DNA from 2 places in the Lysinibacillus sp. NPDC093688 genome. Region 2 is predicted to be linked to the other one. Evidence: riboswitches for the same ligand, from Rfam matches in the RefSeq annotation. Region 2 holds a riboswitch; the other holds the start of a gene.
What was found. Region 2 has a riboswitch for glycine ahead of gcvT (glycine cleavage system aminomethyltransferase GcvT). Riboswitches for the same ligand answer to the same signal wherever they lie in the genome.

Region 1 (4,852 bases), on a different contig from region 2:
AATGCGAACTGCTTGTTATCACAAGGGTTGAACGATAAAAAAATATTTTTCTTATACCATTTTTTATTTTTTGAAGTTCCAATCATCACATGCATATTTTTTTTCTTCTAGTGCATGTACATATTCTAATTGCTCCTCAGAAAGTGTAAATGGTTTTAAACCAATTTGCAACGATTTTGCAAAACCATCTCTAAAAGCTGTCACACATTGTTCAATAGTCACGGGTTCTTTAACAAAATTATTGATAGCAACCGCTTTCTCAGGCATCTTTCTACGCATACGTGCCTTCGCCTCTTCACTTGAAAAATTGAAGACAGACAATAATTTTTCTTGATCTAAATCAAGTAAAATAGCTCCGTGCTGTAAAATAACACCTTTTTGACGAGTTTGTGCACTACCTGCTACTTTTTTACCTTCTACTACAAGCTCATACCAACTTGGCGCATCAAAGCAAACTGCACTTTTAGGTTTCTTTAAGTCCGCTCTTTGTTCTTCGGTATTAGGCACACTAAAATACGCATCCATACCTAGATTATGAAAACCTTGCAATATCCCTTCGCTTAACACTCTATATGCCTCTGTCACTGATTCAGGCATATCTGGATAGCTTTCTGAAACAATGACGCTATATGTCAACTCATGTTCATGCAAAACGGCTCTACCACCTGTTGGTCGACGAACAAAGCCTAAACCTTGTTCTTGTACAGCCTCGAAATTAATATCTCTTTTCGCCTGCTGAAAATAGCCAATCGAAAGAGTTGCTGGCTCCCACTCATAAAAACGAATGACTGGTGGAATTAAACCTTCACTATGCCAATCGAGTAATGCTTCGTCTAATGCCATATTGAAAGATGGGCTACATTTCCCTGAATTTAGAAAATACCAAGTTGTCATATTTTCATCTCCTACGAATATTAAATTATCCTTTGCGAATGTGTACAAAATAAAGCTCATCGCCATAGCGTGTGGTTGATTTCCGTTACGGCTGGGCGCTTTCCTGGGGGCGTCCGATGAGCCGCTTCGCTTCGCTGCAGGGTCTCATCTGTGACGCTGATCCCCGAGGAGTCGCCCAGCCTTCACTCCAATCAACCTATATATGGCATACGTTTTAGCAAATGCCATCCGACTCCTGGAGATGAGCCAAAAATAATGTTTCTCAAAATTTTGACACTCTGCGTTTAGTTCTATTTCTTTATTGAAGTAATCATCCACCTAAGTCTAAAAATGTGGTGGAATGATTCTGTGACCTTTCACTAATAACATCCATACATATAGATAGATTAATTCTAGCCACAATCTAATTAATTTTATCAAACTCATTGGACTATCGCTAGCGCATCTTTTATAATAATAAAGAAGATAGAAAGGGGTAAGAAATTTTGTTGAACATACTTATCACAATCGGTGTTATTTTAGTAGTCGTAATTGCATATATCGGCATCAATGCACTACGACTAAAAAAAGCCGTAACAAACCTAACACAAGAACAATTTATTGAAGGCTATCGTAGAGCACAGCTTATCGATGTACGTGAGCAAAAAGAATTTGATGCAGGTCACATTCTTGGTGCACGAAATGTTCCTTCAACAACTCTACGTCAACGTCACAAAGAAATTCGCCCAGATTTACCAGTATATTTATACTGTCAAAATACAGGCCGTAGCGCACGTGCTGCTCTATTTCTTAAAAAACGTGGCTACAACCAAATTTACCAACTTCAAGGCGGCTTCCGTACTTGGACAGGTAAAATAAAGTCCAAAAAATAATTTTAAAAAATCGTTAAGGCATTCGTGACTACTATATCACTTTGTTTTAAACGAAAAGAAACCATCTCAAATGACTATGAGATGGTTTACTTTTTGCGAAAAATTCTGAGTTTCTACTATATTATATTTATTATTTAACGTCTGACAACTTATTTCTTGCTCACCAAGTTCTTGATCGTACATAGGCCAGAAAAAAGTAGAGCAACAACGTGAGGCAATATAATGCTCACATTCAACTTCCTATACCCAAATTCTAGCTGCTTCCCTCACACGTTCCTCGCCTCTTTTAACCCTTCATACCAAACACTAACTATTATCCATATTTTAACGTATGTCTAAAAATACTATTTTTCGTAAAATATTTACCTAGACGAACTCCAATCTTCTTTTTTTCAGAAAATGACTGAAATTTACCCTTGAATAATTATGGTAGCACTGATAGGATGTATAATATCTTAAAATAATGTCATCAAGACATACAATACAAGCTATGAATGCTATGGATAAAACTATAGCAGGAGCAGTTCTGGAGAGAGCGCATTTTGCGTCGCCGAAGGGTTCACTATCTCAGGCAAAAGGACAGAGGAGTAATATCAACTTTCATCATGAAAGCTATACCACACGAATGTTTTCTTTTTTTGCATACAACATTCGCAATTGGTATTTGTTATTCTGTCGTTTACGAGACTAGTGTCACTACTAGTCTCTTTTTTATTTCCAGTCATAGTTTTTACGTATCTTTGAGGGGGAGCAACGTGGAACAACAACAACAATTAAAACGTGATTTAAAAAATCGCCATGTGCAGCTCATTGCGATTGGCGGAACAATCGGTACTGGTTTATTTTTAGGCTCTGGTAAAGCCATTGCTTTAGCGGGACCTTCCATCATCTTTGCCTATCTAATTGTCGGAACCGCCTTATTTTTCGTCATGCGGGCGTTAGGTGAACTGTTATTATCAAATGCTGGCTATACATCATTTACTGATTTCGCATCCGAATACATAGGTCCTTGGGCAGGTTACATCACCGGCTGGACATACTGGTTCTGCTGGATTATGACCGCTATGGCAGATATTATTGCTGTCGGCGTTTATGTACAATATTGGTTTGATATACCACAATGGGTGCCTGCAATTGGCTGTTTAGTACTGTTATTAATGTTGAATTTATTAACTGTAAAACTATTTGGCGAACTAGAGTTTTGGTTTGCACTTATAAAAGTCATTACAATTGTTGCATTGATTGTGATTGGACTATTCATGTTATTTACAGGTTTTCAAACAAGCTCTGGTACAGTTTCTGTTGAAAATCTTTGGGCACATGGCGGGTTATTCCCGAATGGCATACACGGATTCCTAATGGCATTCCAAATGGTTGTTTTCGCTTTTGTTGGTGTCGAGTTAGTAGGGGTTTCTGCTGCTGAAACGGCCAATCCCAAAAAAAACATTCCTTCTGCCATTAACAAAATTCCAATACGCATTTTATTATTCTACGTAGGGGCGTTATTTGTTATTTTATGCATTAATCCTTGGAATGAAATGTCTGCCTCTAGTAGTCCATTTGTACAAGTATTTACACTAGCTGGTATTCCAATTGCTGCAGGTATTATAAATTTTGTCGTTCTAACATCTGCTGCTTCGGCTGGTAATAGTGGTTTATTTTCTACAAGCCGCATGCTTTTTAATCTTGGAAACAACAAGCAAGCTTCGCCAATGTTTGCAAAGCTCAATAAAAACAGTGTACCAAGTAACGCACTTGTTGTGTCTGCAATTGTTGTATCCGCTGGTGCATTACTAAGTAAATTAATGCCTGAAAACGCCTTTAGTGTTGTGACAACAATTAGTGCCATTTGCTTTATCTGGGTGTGGAGTATTATTTTAATCTCTCATATCATCTATAAACGTAAAAATCGTGCACTTCATGAAGCATCAATTTTCAAGGCACCTTTCACTCCGTTCGTAAACTATTTAGTACTTGCTTTCTTTGCATTTCTATTAGTAGTGATGTTCATTTCAGAGGCAACTCGTACAGCATTACTATTGACACCAATTTGGTTTATTTTGCTGCTGATTATTTATAAGATGAAAAGAAAGAAAGCAATACGCTAGTTGTATTGCCCTGGATAGGGACACTTTAAGCAATGTGAAGCTATTCAGGGCTTTTTTATTGCAAATTAACGGTATAATATTGGCGGATGTTTAGAAATCCGCTGAATGAAGTAAAAAAAGATGACTCCATATACTGAAGTCATCTTTCTTTCATTGGTTAAAAAATATTCATATTCCACTCGGTAGCGATATGCTTAAGTAAATTCACTCCGGCTACGCTGTTCCCGATGTCATCAATTGCTGGTCCATATATGCCAATACCGCACCCAGCAGGAAAAGGTGAATCTAAGCCTGCATGACTTGGCACAGCCGCCAAAATCGCTCCAGAAACGCCACTTTTAGCGGGTAACCCGATAAATGCAGCAAATTTACCAGAAGCATTATACATACCGCAAGTAACCATCAATGCCTTTGCTAATTTTGCTACTTGCTTTGGAAAGAGCTGTTTATTTAATAGAGGGTGGTAGCCATCATTGGCGATGACTAAACCAATCATCGCTAAATCTGAAACATTTACTTCAATAGCACACTGTTTCAAATAAACCTCTAATGCCTCCTCTACGGGACAGTCTAAAAAGCCAGAATCCATTAAATAATAGGCTAATGAACGATTTCGATTTGCAGTTTGCCACTCCGATTGATAAACCTCTTCATTAACCTTTAATTCCTTGCCAACCATTTGTTCTAAAAATTGGAGAATTTTCGAAACCTTCTCTTGCGGAGAATTTCCGTCAAGCATAGAGGATACTGTAATTGCTCCTGCATTAATCATTGGATTAAAAGGTTTTCCAGGCTGATGGCTTTCTAAACGAATGATTGAATTGAAGGTGTCACCTGTAGGTTCAACATCTACTCGTTCTAAAACAAAAGGTAATCCTCGTTCCATACACGCTAAAATAAATGTAACGACCTTTGAAACACTTTGTAGCGTAAATAGTTCCGTTGTCTCTCCGGCTTTCATTTCGTCATTATTAGTTC
Region 2 (4,852 bases):
TTCGACGAGAAAGTGCTGTATAGTGACGCATAATATCAAGTTCAGATACTTCTGGTAATTCTGCTGCTTCCGCACGTACTAAGTTTGCAGGAAGTAAATCTGCAAGATCAACCTCTGGTACATCAAGGGCTTCTAAGCTGTAGCCTACGCGACCTTCTTTGGTAATTTCAAAAATGAGTGATTGTTTTTCGTTATGCATTAAGAGCCCCCATTTCTGCAACAAGTGCATCAATTTCTTCCTTCGTGCGTAATTCTGTTACAGCGATTAGCACGTGATTTTTAAGAGAGTCATATGTTTGACCTAAAGGATAACCACCGATGATACCTTTTTCAATTAAGCCTTTATTAATTTCTTTCACACATTTACTTGTCTTCACAACGATTTCGTTATAGTGTGCACCTTGGAATGCTACTGTGAAGCCTGCCGCTTCAAAGGCATTTTTAGCATAGCGAGTTTTCGCGATATTTTGCATAGCCATTTCACGAACGCCTTCTTTACCTAGAGCAGTCATTGCTACAGAAGCAGCAAGTGCAAGAAGCGCTTGGTTCGAACAAATATTAGACGTAGCTTTATCACGACGGATATGTTGTTCACGTGCTTGTAATGTTAAAACATAACCACGACGACCTTCACCATCTACTGTTTCACCAACAAGACGACCAGGAACTTTACGCATTAGCTTCGTTGTTACTGCAAAGAAACCACAGTGTGGGCCACCGAATGCTTCAGAAATACCGAAGACCTGTGCATCCCCTACACAAATATCAGCACCTAGCTTACCAGGTGGTGTTAAAATTCCTAGTGCAAGTGGATTTGAAGAGACAACAAATAAACTTTTTGCTTCATGCGCAATATCGCCAATTACTTGTAAGTCCTCTATTTGACCAAAGAAGTTAGGATATTGTGAAATAACAGCTGCCGTATTATCATCAATTAATTCCTTTAAAGCTTCTACATCTGTCACACCATCTTTTTGTGGAACCGTAACAATTTCAATGGATTGACCGTATGCATATGTAGCAACGACATCACGATACTCGGGATGAACCGTTTCAGATACTAAAATTTTCTTACGGCGTGTATGGCCAGCTGCAAGCATACCAGCTTCAGCTAATGCTGTTCCTCCATCATACATAGAAGAGTTTGCTAGATCCATACCTGTAAGCTCTGCAATCATCGTTTGGAATTCAAAAATTGCTTGTAATTCCCCTTGAGAAATCTCTGGTTGATAAGGAGTATACGCTGTGTAAAACTCTGAACGAGAAATAACATGGTCCACGATAACCGGTTTATAGTGGTTGTATACGCCTGCACCTAAAAACGATACGTTAGCATTTGTATCTTTATTTTTCGCAGCCATTGCCGTTAATTCTTTTAATAAAGCTGATTCAGATTTTGCTTCTTTAATATCATATAGGCCTTTAAAACGTACTTTTTCTGGGATATCCTCAAATAACTCATCAACTGAGGATACACCGATTACGTCTAACATTTCTTGTTTATCTTGCTCCGTCATTGGTAAATAACGATGTTTCATAAATGTAGGTCCCTCTTTTCAATATTATTTTGAACGCTTGTAAAACGGTGTTTCAACTGTTACTACTTTTAAGTACTTACCACGAATTTCGATTTCTAATTCAGTTCCGATAGTTGTGAATTGACTGTCAATTAATGCGTGACCAACATTACGTTTAGAAGAAGGAAGCTGTGTACCTGTTGTCACTTCACCGATTTCCTTACCATCCTTAAACACTTTGTAGCCATGACGAGGAATTCCTTTATCAATCATTTCAATGCCCACAATTTTACGTGACAGCCCATTTTCTTTTTGCGCCACTAATGCATCATGACCATTAAAGTCCTCTTTATTTAACTTCACAGCAAAACCAATACCAGCCTCAAGAGGTGAAATTGTTGCTGATAGCTCTTGCCCGTATAATGGAAGACCTGCTTCAAAACGAAGTGTATCACGGCAGCCTAAACCTGCAGGAACCACACCTTTGTCTTTTCCAGCCTCTAAGATTTTACTCCATAATGCTTTAATATCTTCTGGAGAGCCGTATAGTTCAAAACCATCTTCTCCTGTGTAACCGCTACGAGATACTAATGCTTTATGACCAGCAACTTCAACATCTGCTTGGAAACGGAAATATTTAATCGTTTGTAAATCAGTCTCTGTTAATGTTTGAAGAACCTCTTCTGCTAATGGACCTTGAAGGGCAATTTGTGCATAAGCCTCTGATTGGTTGTCGATCGTCACATCATATTGATGTTGATTTTCCATCATCCAATCATAATCTTTTTCAATATTTGACGCGTTCACGCATAATAAATAATGATTGTCTGCTAATTTATACGTTAATAAATCATCGACAACACCACCATCTTCATAGCACATTGCATTATATTGCGCTTGACCTACTGCAATTTTGGAAATATCATTTGTCAAAAGATTTTGTAAAAAATCTAGTGAATTAGGTCCAGTTACTAAAATCTCACCCATATGTGATACATCAAATAAGCCAGCACGATTACGTACTGCATCATGCTCTTCTTTAATAGAAGAGAATTGCACTGGTAATTCCCATCCACCGAAGTCAATTGTTTTACCGCCATGTTTTGCATATTCTTCAAATAGAGGTGTACGTTTTAATTCGTTCGTCATTGTTTTTGCCCCCTTATTGTTCGTTACATTTTTACTGGTAGTAGTTCGTCTGTTTTTTTAGTTGTACAGTCATGCTTTCCCTGTTTGTTCATCCAAATAAAGAGGAACTAACAACATTAGGTAAAACATTTTGACATAAAAAAAGACAGACGAACCCCTTTTCGGGATTCTCTGTCCTTGCACCTGAAAGTTACACCAGACTGGCTCGCATTGCTACAATGCCAATCAGCCGGCTTTCCCCTTTGGTGGCTGTTGTAATACAGCTCTCTCCAGAGTTGCGTCTTATACGAGTCCTTTTACCTGAGAGATTCATAACACTTTGTTACTTGCTCCTTCGGTGACGTCTACACGTGCTCTCCCCGTATAATCATCCGCCCAAGTATCAACTTGGTACTATTTAGTATTCAATGAACATTAAGTAACTTATTTGTCTATATCCTAACATTAATTGCATTGAAAAGGCAATCATTTTTTAATTTATATTAAAACACGAACATTAAAATAAACATAATGCATTATAGTTCGCCTTTTAGCCTTTTAACTTGGAATACTAAATACTCAAGAATTTGGCGGATTGTTCTCCCCTCCGTTAACACTTGTATATGCCCTACTTCACGATAGAACTTTCTTCTGTAATGATACAGCTGCTCTAAATCCTCTTTCGTCGAGCTCTGTACAATCGGTCTGTTCGGATCATGCTGTATTCGTTTGTAAATATCTTCGAATGTCGCATCTAAAAAAAATACGAGTCCACTACGTCTCATTATTTTTCGATTTTCAGCATTGATTGCCACTCCACCGCCTGTTGAAATAATACAAGCTTCGTCTCGGAAGTTTTTCAAAAATTCTGTTTCTATTTCTCGAAAACGCGCTTCTCCGTATTTTTCAAATATCTGCGGAATTGTCATACCCTGCTGTCTAACAATCTCACGATCCATATCGTAATAAGGCATCTTTAACAAATAGCTTAAACGTCTTCCTAACGCACTTTTTCCGGAGCCCATAAAGCCAACTAAATATATTTTTCGCATTCGAATCACCTTCTTATAACTACGATTCTACACTGTCTGACAAAATTTGTCCTAATAAATTTATCGCAGCTCGAACATTCAGCTTTTCTAGGCAATCATATGTTCGAAACTGAATCTCATAAGACGTACAATACGTAAGGACAAAAGTAGTTACAAAAAATAATAATGCAATCGCAATTAAAAAAATAGCCCCTTTGTCATTTTTCAATAACTGGAACATAGAAAGTTCGCTCCTTTTTAATACCACTTGGAAGTTCAACAGCTACTGTTAACATATTTTCTTCATATTTGAACTGGCATTTATTAATACCAATCAGCATCGGTACATGACCACCATTCACTTGATCACGAATAATATTGCTGTAACAATCAATATTATGAATGGTATCTGCTACTTGGAAGGTTATTCTCTTTTGATCTTTTCGAATCGTAAATGAAGAAATATCATTTACATACATATTCAAATCATAAACAAAAAGCTCCCACTTTGATTGTTCATCAGATAGCACCGTTGTTTTCATTTCTGCAAACCAAAGCATAATGAACACAACAAGATACGCAATAAGCACAAATACAACTAATTGAAACAATGCTTCTAATAATGTATAGCCTCTCTCATTCATCGACTTCACCTGGCAGTTGTATACATTTTTTACGTAATTCTCGCGTATTTTGAAAGCTTACGCATATCCCTTGCCCATTCATAAACCACTTAAATTCTATATTTTCAATTATTTTAGTACCTTCCGTTTGCTGTAGATAGCGATAATGCTTTAAGCCTTCGTAGGCCGTTTCAGCTGCGATAACCTCCAACTTCTTATTATAAAGAGTCGTTTTCATCGTATAGCTAACTGGTATTAATGTCGTGCATATTAACATGACAATGACTACTGATAATATTGTTTCCACAAATGAATAACCAGATTCATTCAACCCTTGATCTCCCTCGTCCTAATGTAATCACAACCTTTTTATTGCCTTGAGGCGTTTTAAAATAAACAGTCCCTGGCGTCATGACGTTCCCATTATAGTTGTATATAATCGTGTAAATTGAACTCGATGCAGGCATAAACTCAACCCCTTTCGGAAAAGGACGTTCATATAATTCTGTAAAAATATTCTTTTTAATAATGTATCTCTTTGATGAATTCTCAA

Region 1: linked by a shared signal. The riboswitch ahead of ACQKN2_RS12070 (amino acid permease) and the one ahead of gcvT (glycine cleavage system aminomethyltransferase GcvT) in region 2 are both predicted to bind glycine.

Annotation. Positions count from the first base shown of each region.
Region 1 covers NZ_JBNNUX010000013.1:31,759-36,610, reverse strand. Annotated here, with positions in the region: gene ACQKN2_RS12080 (lipoate--protein ligase family protein) at 64-894, opposite strand; gene ACQKN2_RS12075 (rhodanese-like domain-containing protein) at 1,383-1,766, shown strand; glycine riboswitch at 2,283-2,359, shown strand; gene ACQKN2_RS12070 (amino acid permease) at 2,522-3,874, shown strand; gene ACQKN2_RS12065 (glutaminase) at 4,032-4,852, opposite strand, start outside.
Region 2 covers NZ_JBNNUX010000020.1:21,411-26,262, forward strand. Annotated here, with positions in the region: gene gcvPB (aminomethyl-transferring glycine dehydrogenase subunit GcvPB) at 1-199, opposite strand, end outside; gene gcvPA (aminomethyl-transferring glycine dehydrogenase subunit GcvPA) at 192-1,538, opposite strand; gene gcvT (glycine cleavage system aminomethyltransferase GcvT) at 1,563-2,666, opposite strand; glycine riboswitch at 2,945-3,037, opposite strand; gene ACQKN2_RS15790 (shikimate kinase) at 3,182-3,697, opposite strand; gene ACQKN2_RS15795 (hypothetical protein) at 3,717-3,917, opposite strand; gene comGF (competence type IV pilus minor pilin ComGF) at 3,895-4,320, opposite strand; gene ACQKN2_RS15805 (hypothetical protein) at 4,313-4,630, opposite strand; gene comGD (competence type IV pilus minor pilin ComGD) at 4,623-4,852, opposite strand, start outside.